Regions from separate parts of the Sorangium sp. So ce296 genome, predicted to be linked through region 2. Evidence: predicted binding sites of a transcription regulator. Region 2 holds the regulator's gene; the other holds the start of a gene.
What was found. The regulator HrcA, encoded in region 2, represses chaperone genes, less so after heat shock. The targets are predictions, from matches to a motif close to GNTAGCACTCNCCNNNGGNGAGTGCTANC.

Region 1 (3,888 bases), 4.9 Mb from region 2:
TGCCGCCCATGCCGCCCATACCCCCCATGCCGCCCATGCCGCCGGGGGCGCCGCCGGCCGCCGGCTTCTCCTTCTTGGGCTTCTCGGCGACGAGGGCCTCGGTCGTGAGCATCAGGCTCGCGACGCTGGCCGCGTTCGAGAGCGCGTGCCGCACGACCTTGGCCGGGTCGATGACGCCGCCGGCGAGCAGGTCCTCGTACGCGTCGGTCGCGGCGTTGTAGCCGAACGTGGCCGCGCCCGACCGGACCTTCTCCACGACCACCGTCCCGTCGACGCCCGCGTTCTGGGCGATCTGGCGGAGCGGCGCCTCGACGGCGCGGCGCACGAGCCGCACGCCGACGTCGCGCTCGTCGTTGAACTTGAGCTGCTCCAGGGCCGAGGCCGCCCGGAGGAGGGCCACGCCGCCGCCGACCACGATGCCTTCCTCGACGGCCGCGCGGGTCGCGTGCAGCGCGTCCTCGACGCGCGCCTTCTTCTCCTTCATCTCCGTCTCGGTCGCCGCGCCGACCTTCACCACCGCGACGCCGCCGGCGAGCTTCGCGAGCCGCTCCTGGAGCTTCTCGCGATCGTAGTCGCTCGCCGTGTCCGCGATCTGCTTGCGGATCGCCTCGATGCGGCCCTTGATCGCCGCCTTGTCGCCCTGACCGTCGACGATGACCGTGTTGTCCTTGTCGATCTCGACGCGCTTGGCCGTCCCGAGGTCGCGCACCGTGGCGCTCTCGAGCTTCTGGCCGAGGTCCTCCATGAACGCGGTCGCGCCCGTGAGGATCGCGATGTCCTTCAGCATCTCCTTGCGGCGATCGCCGAAGCCGGGCGCCTTCACGGCGGCGACCTTGATGGTGCCGCGCAGCTTGTTCACGACGAGCGTGGCGAGCGCCTCGCCCTCGATGTCCTCGGAGAGGATGAGCAGCTCGCGGCCCTGCTTCACCACCTGCTCGAGCAGCGGCAAGAGGTCGGCCATGGCCGAGATCTTCTTCTCGTGGACGAGGATGAGCGGGTTCGTGAGGACCGCGGTCATCTTCTCGGGATCGGTCACGAAGTAGGGCGAGAGGTAGCCGCGGTCGAACTGCATGCCGTCGACGGTCTCGAGCTCCGTCGTCATGCGCTTGTTCTCCTCGACCGTGATCACGCCCTCCTTGCCGACCTTCTCCATGGCGTCGGCGAGGATCTGGCCGATCTCCTTGTCGCCGTTCGCGCTGACGGTGGCGACCTGGGCGATCTGGTCCTTGTCCTTGGTCGGCTTGGCGGCCTGCTGCACGGACTCGATGACCTTCGCGACGGCCGCGTCGATGCCGCGCTTCAGGTTCATCGGGTTGTGCCCGGCCTCGACGAGCTTGAGGCCCTCGCCGAAGATCGCCTGGGCCAGCACCGTCGCCGTCGTCGTGCCGTCGCCGGCCTTGTCGCTGGTCTTCGAGGCGACCTCGCGGACCATCTGGGCGCCCATGTTCTCGAGCTTGCCGGCGAGCTCGACCTCCTTGGCCACCGTGACGCCGTCCTTCGTGACGACCGGCGCGCCCCAGCTCTTCTCGATGACGACGTTCCGCCCCTTGGGCCCGAGGGTCACCTTGACCGCATCGGCGAGCGTGTTCACGCCCTTCAGGATCGCGGCGCGGGCGCCGCGGCTATAAACGATCTGCTTCGCAGCCATCTCTCAATCCCCTCGCGGCCGCGCGGCCGCGTCTGCTAGCGCTTGGGTTCGGTTTCCCTCGATCCGGATCAGGAGGCGGACTCGGTCACGGCGAGCACGTCGTCCTCGCGGATGAGCACGTGCTCCTCGCCGTCGAGCTTCACCTCGGTGCCGCTGTACTTGCCGAACAGCACCTTGTCGCCGACCTTCACCTCGAGCGGGCGAACCTTGCCGTCCTTCAGGACCTTGCCGTTGCCCACCGCAACGACGCGCCCCTCGATCGGCTTCTCCTTCGCGGTGTCGGGGATGATGATGCCCCCCTTGGTCTTCGTCTCGCTCTCGACGCGCTTGACGACAATCCGATCCTGCAGCGGCCTGATTTTCATGGTGGCTCCCTCGTCCTCGGCTGGTTGACTGACCATCGGCTCGCCGGAGGTCCCGTTCGCCCCCCCGCAGGGGCCTTCCGCCCACACGACGAGAGCTAAGTGCCCGGGATCACAGTCGCTTGGCACTCTCCTAGGCCGGTGGCTAAACCGCGGCCGAAAGTAAATCAGTCGCCCGGCACGTCAAGGGCGCGCAGCAGACAGTCGCGACTTTTCCGGGGCCGTCGCCCCCGTGGAATGAAGAAGGAGCTCCTGGAGAGAGCGTCCGGGCAGCCGTCGCAATGCCGTGGGGGCCCCCCTCCAGAGATCGGGCGGCCGAGGGCGAGCGATGACGCTGCGGACGGACGGGACGGCGGCGCCGGACGGTTGCGAGAGAGCGGCAGCGCGAGCGCGGCGGGCTCGATGCGGGTGGAGGGGACGGAGCGAACCCGCGCAAAATGCGCGAAACGCGCAAAACGCCGAGGATTTTCGGCCCCGTGAGGTTTTCTTGGTCGGGTCCGATTTTGATCGCTTGACAACCCCACCGGTCCGAGTAGATTCCGCGGCCCGTGGCGCTGATGAACACAGCGCTGACCCCTTGGGGGATCGTCTAACGGCAGGACGCAAGATTCTGGCTCTTGCTATCAAGGTTCGAATCCTTGTCCCCCAGCCAGGTCGATCAGCTCTGCTATCGGCCTTCTCGACAATACAAGGTCCCATCGTCTAGCGGTTAGGACATCGGCCTCTCACGCCGGTAACGCGGGTTCGATTCCCGCTGGGATCGCCAGCATCACCTCAGCTCTCCTCGCTACCGAGAGCTCCCCTACGTCGCCCTGCGACCGCGGCTGTGGCTCGCGTACCCGCGATGGTGCGCCGCCGGCGTCTGCAGGTCGCGCGGGGAGTCGCGCGGGGAACAGTGCGCGCCGGAGCAGCTCGTCGAGCATCGCCGGGCGCTCCAACCTCGTCGCCCGGCACGTGAGCTTCTCGATGAAGCACGGCCTCGTCGAGGAGCGCGCAGGGTAGCAACGGCGCCCTCCGCTCGAAGTGCGCTACCCTCGGGCCCATGGCGGCGCAGGACGGGGACGAGCTGTTCGACATCTTCGATCGCAGCGGCAAGCCGCTCGGCGTGCGCAAGGCGCGCAAGCTCGTCCACCGCGACGGCGACTGGCACCGGAGCCTCCACGTGTGGGTGGTCCTCGAGCGCGAGCCCGACGGCCGCCGGAGCAGCGCGGAGCCCTGGGTGCTCTTCCAGCAGCGCAGCCCGGACAAGGACACCTGGCCCGGCGCGTTCGAGGTCGCCGTGTCGGGGCACTACCGCGCCGGCGAGGATCTCGCGGAGGCGCTGCGCGAGGCCGAGGAGGAGATCGGCCTGCCGCTCGCGCCGGGCGACGTGATCCGGCTCGGCACGTGCCGCCACAGGGACGACCACGCGCCCGGCATCATCGACTGCGAGCTGGTGGACGTGCTGCTCGCGACCACCCGCCGCGCGCTCGCGGCGTTCCGCCCCGATCCGGCCGAGGTCACCGCGCTGCTGTCGCTCCCGCTCCACGCGGCGCAGCGCCTCGTCCGGGGCGAGGTGCCCAGCGTGACCGGCCTGATGCGGCAAGCGCCGGACGAGAGCGGCGCCGTGAAGATCGCGCCGCGCGACGTGCGGCTCGACGAGTTCGTGGCCGCGCGCGACGGCTACTACGAGCACGCGCTCGAGAGCATCCGCCGCCACGCCGCGGGCGAGACGCCGGCTCCGTGGACGCTCGGCTAGCGCTCCCGCCGAGCTCGTCCTGGCTCCGGCGCGCGGGCGCCGATTTCTTGGGCATCCGCGCCGGGCGGGGCAGAGTCGCGGCCGGAGGCTGCCCGATGAACCGACAGAAGACTCCGAGCGCTGTCCCTCGAGATGCCGTG
Region 2 (3,888 bases):
CCGAGCGGCTTGCCGGTCTGGTACGCCTCGCGCCACGCGTCGCCCGTCAGCTTGTCGACGATCATGATGTCCACCGGCGCGCCCTGCACGCTCACCTTGAGGTAGAGCGCCTGGTCCACGTCGGCGACCTCGAACGGCCCGAGGTAGTCGCGCTGGTGCGCGTGCACCTCGACGACCTCGTTCGCGAACGTGTACCGCTCGTCGTCCTCCACCTCGAACGGGTGGTGCGGCCGCTGCGGCGGCATGAGGATCCCCAGCGTGAAGTCCTTCCCGGTCTCCTCGTTGTAGAGGACGGTGAACCCGCGGGTCATCTCGCCCGCGACGAGCTGGTTGCCGATCAGGTTGGCGATCCCGCCGAACGGCGCGACGTTCGCCATCACGTCGATGACGGGGTTCTCGACGTAGCCGAGCTGGAAGCTCGGGCCTTGCACGATCCGGTTCAGCCGGCCCCACACGTAGATGTCGTCGCCCGCGATCTGGAAGTCGGGCCGGTACTCGACGGAGGTGGTGAGGGAGAAGCCGACCCGCTTGGCCGGCTGCATGTAGCCGTACCCGGTGCCGGCGATGTGCACGGTGACCGTCTGGGCGGAGTCGTTGACGTCGTACGAGCACTGCATCGGGAAGAACCGCCCGATGCTCGACGATCGGTCCTGGAGGCGCAGCGAGACGCCGCTCTTCAGCATCTCGGGGCAGATCTTGCTGGCGCCGAAGTTCGAGAACAGAAACCAGCGGAGGCCGGGGCTCGCGTTCACGGGGCCGCTGACGCAGGGGCAGCCGACGAACGTGAACGACAGCGCGACGGCGGCGAGCGTCAGCGCCGCCGATGCGGCGGAGGCGCGGGGGCGCGGGGAGCTTCGTGCGGGCACGCGGGGTAACATAGCGGGTCGACCTCGGGGCGAGAGCGGGTTTGCGCCCGGGAGGGCCGCCCCTCCCGGATCAGCGCACGAGACGCCATTGGACGCCGGGGGTCACCTCCAGATGCAGGTGGTTTTTGTGCGCCCGGTCGTAGTTGGGCGTGAGGATCGACGTGAAGATGTGCTGATCCGCGGCCTCGCACACGATGGAGCGCAGCTCGCGCGCCGCCGCGTCCGCGGGCGGGCCGCCGCTCGCGCCCTTGCCGGCCGCCCTGGGGCGCCCGGTCGCCTTGGCGCCCTCGCCGCACACCGGCGCGCCGCGCCTGCCGACGAAGTCGCGCTCGACGTCGAGCCACTCCTCCGCGAACCCGTCGCCGGCGCGCTCCTTGACGAACCTGTAAGGATCGATGGCGAGCCCGCCCGGGTGCCTCGTGGCCAGCTTGCCCTCGGGCCACACCTTCGACGGAGGGCGCCAGGCCGAGAACATCAGCACCTCGACGACGTCGTGCACGCGCAGGATCCGGCTGAAGTCCGAGAGCGCGAGCGCGAGGCGGCAGTCGAAGACGTCGTACGGGTTGTCCGCGCGCTGGTGAGCCGGCAGCGCCGTCCGGTAGAGGACCCCGCCCACCCCCTGCATCAGCCGCACCGGCGCGAGCACGCCCGGCGCGCGCGGCACCGGCTCGAACGCGATCTTCCGCCGCGCGAGCGCCGCGCGGCACTGCTCCGCGCTCATGGCCGCGTAGCGCGCCGACGGGCGCTTGGCCCAGTCCTGGTCGAACCGCACCTTCGGCTTGCCCTGCGCGCTCGGCGCGGCGGCGAGCGGGCCGAGCGCGAGGGCGAGGGCGGCGGCGGCAGCGGCGTGGCGTAAGGACGGCATCGTTGGCAGGGACGGCCTCCGGCGCGGCGTGGTGCCCGCTGGAGCTGAAGAAATGAAGAAGGAGGAAGGCCGGAGGGCCGGAGGGCCGGAGGGCCGGAGGGCCGGAGGGCCGGAGACGGAGCGCCGGAGGGCCAGCCACCGGCAGCGGCGATGCTGGACCCTCGGGCGCGGCGGTCGCGTCCATCCTACCGTGCCATTTGACCGGGCCGCGCGATCGCCTCAAAATAGGTCTCATGCGCATCCGTGGGCCCAGCGCCCGCACGCGCGTCTTGACGTATGGGAGCGAAGGTCCGGCCCGCATGGCTTCCCGGTCCGGGCGGTCCCTGGTCCAGGTAGCCACAGCGGCGCGCACCCGCCGCCTGCAGTCGACATGGGAGATGTTTCCAATCGCGCTCGAAAGATCCTTTTCGCCGCGGTCACCGAGTTCATCGCGACGGGCGACCCCGTAGGCAGCAGGACGCTCGCGCGCAAGTACGGGCTGGATCTCTCGGCTGCCTCGATCCGCAACGTGCTCGCCGACCTCGAGGAGGCCGGCTACCTCCACCAGCCGCACACCTCCGCGGGCCGGATCCCGACCGACCGCGCGCTCCGGTTGTTCATCGACGCGCTCGTGGAGATCCGGTCGCTCTCCCCCGAGCAGCAGGCCGAGCTCAGCGCCAGGTTCGCCGAGATCTACACCGTGGCGAGCGACCCGCTCCGCGAGACGGGGCGCTACCTGTCGGAGCTGTCGGGCGCCGCGGCGGTCGTCGCGGCGCCGCGGGCGGAGATCCGCGCCCTCGGCCAGCTGCGCTTCATCCCGACGAAGCCCGGGCAGCTGCTCGCGGTGCTCGTCTTCGCCGACGGCTCGGTCGAGAACCGCTTCATCTCGATCGACGAGGCGATCAACGAAGGGGAGCTCACCCGGATCCACAACCTGCTCGCCGACGTCATCGAGGGGCGCACGCTGGGCGAGATCCGGGATCTCTTCGCCCGCCGCCTCGCCGACGAGCGCCTCCAGATCGACGCGCTGAGGCGCCGCGCCTTCGAGCTCGGCAGCAAGGCGACGGCCGACGTGACGCGGCGGAGCGAGGTGGTCATCGAGGGGCAGAACCGCCTCATCGATCTGCCCGAGTACGCCGACGTCGACCGGCTCAGGAAGCTGATGAAGGCGCTCGAGGAGCGCGAGGAGCTCGTCGATCTGCTCGACCGCACGCTCGCCGCGGGCGCGGGCGAGGTCACCGTCTTCGTGGGCAGCGAGGCGGGCGACCTCGGCGGCGGCCAGCTCAGCCTCGTCGCCGCGCCGTACATGGAGAACGGGCGCGTCGCCGGCACCGTGGGCGTGCTCGGCCCGACGCGGATGGACTACGCGAAGGTGATGCCGCTCGTCGACGCGACCGCCGCGGCGATGAGCGAGGCGCGCGGCAAGGTCAGGTAGCGTCCTTCGGGCGCCGCTCGCGGAGCCGCTCGAGCACCTCGTCGAAGTCGGGGGGCGGCGGCGCCTGGAAGCGCATCGGCCGGCCGTCGGCGGGGTGGTCGAAGCCGAGCTCGACGGCGTGGAGCATCAGCCGCGGGGCGGGGATCTTCGGCCCGCGGTAGTCCCGCACGTAGACCGCCTCGCCGACGAGCGGGTGCCCGGCCTCGGCGAGGTGGATGCGGATCTGGTGCGTGCGCCCCGTCTCGAGGCGGCAGGCGACCAGCGTCGCGGCCGCGGCGCCGGCCCCCTCCTCGGGCCCGCGGAGCGCCTCGATCGGCTCGACGTGCGTCACCGCGAGCTGCCCCTCGCGCCGGCCGTCTCTGGCCGAGCCGCGCAGCCCGTCGCCCCGATCCTCGACGAGGTAGCTGCGGTACGTGCCGCGCGCGACGGCGCCGTGCGCGACCGCCAGGTACTGCCGGTGCATCGCGCGGACGCGGAGCTGCTGGGCGAGGTGCTTCTTCGCGGCGAGCGTCCGCGCGAAGACGAGCAGCCCGCTCGTCCCCTTGTCGAGGCGCTGCACCACGCCGAGCGGCGCCCGCCCGCGCAGGCGGTCGCGCCGGGCCAGCACCTCCCGCACCAGCGCGTCGAGCGTCGCGGCCTGCTCCGCGGGGTCCTCGTCGCCGTAGGGGATGGTGCTCACCCCGGCGGGCTTGTTCACCACCACGACGCTCGCGTCCGCGTAGACCACGAGCTCGCCCTCGAGC

Region 1: a site for HrcA is predicted at 2,132-2,160, ahead of groES (co-chaperone GroES). Genes of this name have one in related genera too.

The regions. Positions count from the first base shown of each region.
Region 1 is NZ_CP150325.1:11,211,114-11,215,001, reverse strand. Features, by position in the region: gene groL (chaperonin GroEL) at 1-1,648, opposite strand, end outside; gene groES (co-chaperone GroES) at 1,717-2,013, opposite strand; tRNA gene WME98_RS41475 (tRNA-Gln) at 2,589-2,662, shown strand; tRNA gene WME98_RS41470 (tRNA-Glu) at 2,702-2,776, shown strand; gene WME98_RS41465 (NUDIX hydrolase) at 3,053-3,748, shown strand; gene WME98_RS41460 (hypothetical protein) at 3,844-3,888, shown strand, end outside.
Region 2 is NZ_CP150325.1:6,292,457-6,296,344, forward strand. Features, by position in the region: gene WME98_RS23405 (hypothetical protein) at 1-866, opposite strand, end outside; gene WME98_RS23410 (extensin family protein) at 937-1,731, opposite strand; gene hrcA (heat-inducible transcriptional repressor HrcA) at 2,102-3,145, shown strand; gene WME98_RS23420 (RluA family pseudouridine synthase) at 3,138-3,888, opposite strand, start outside.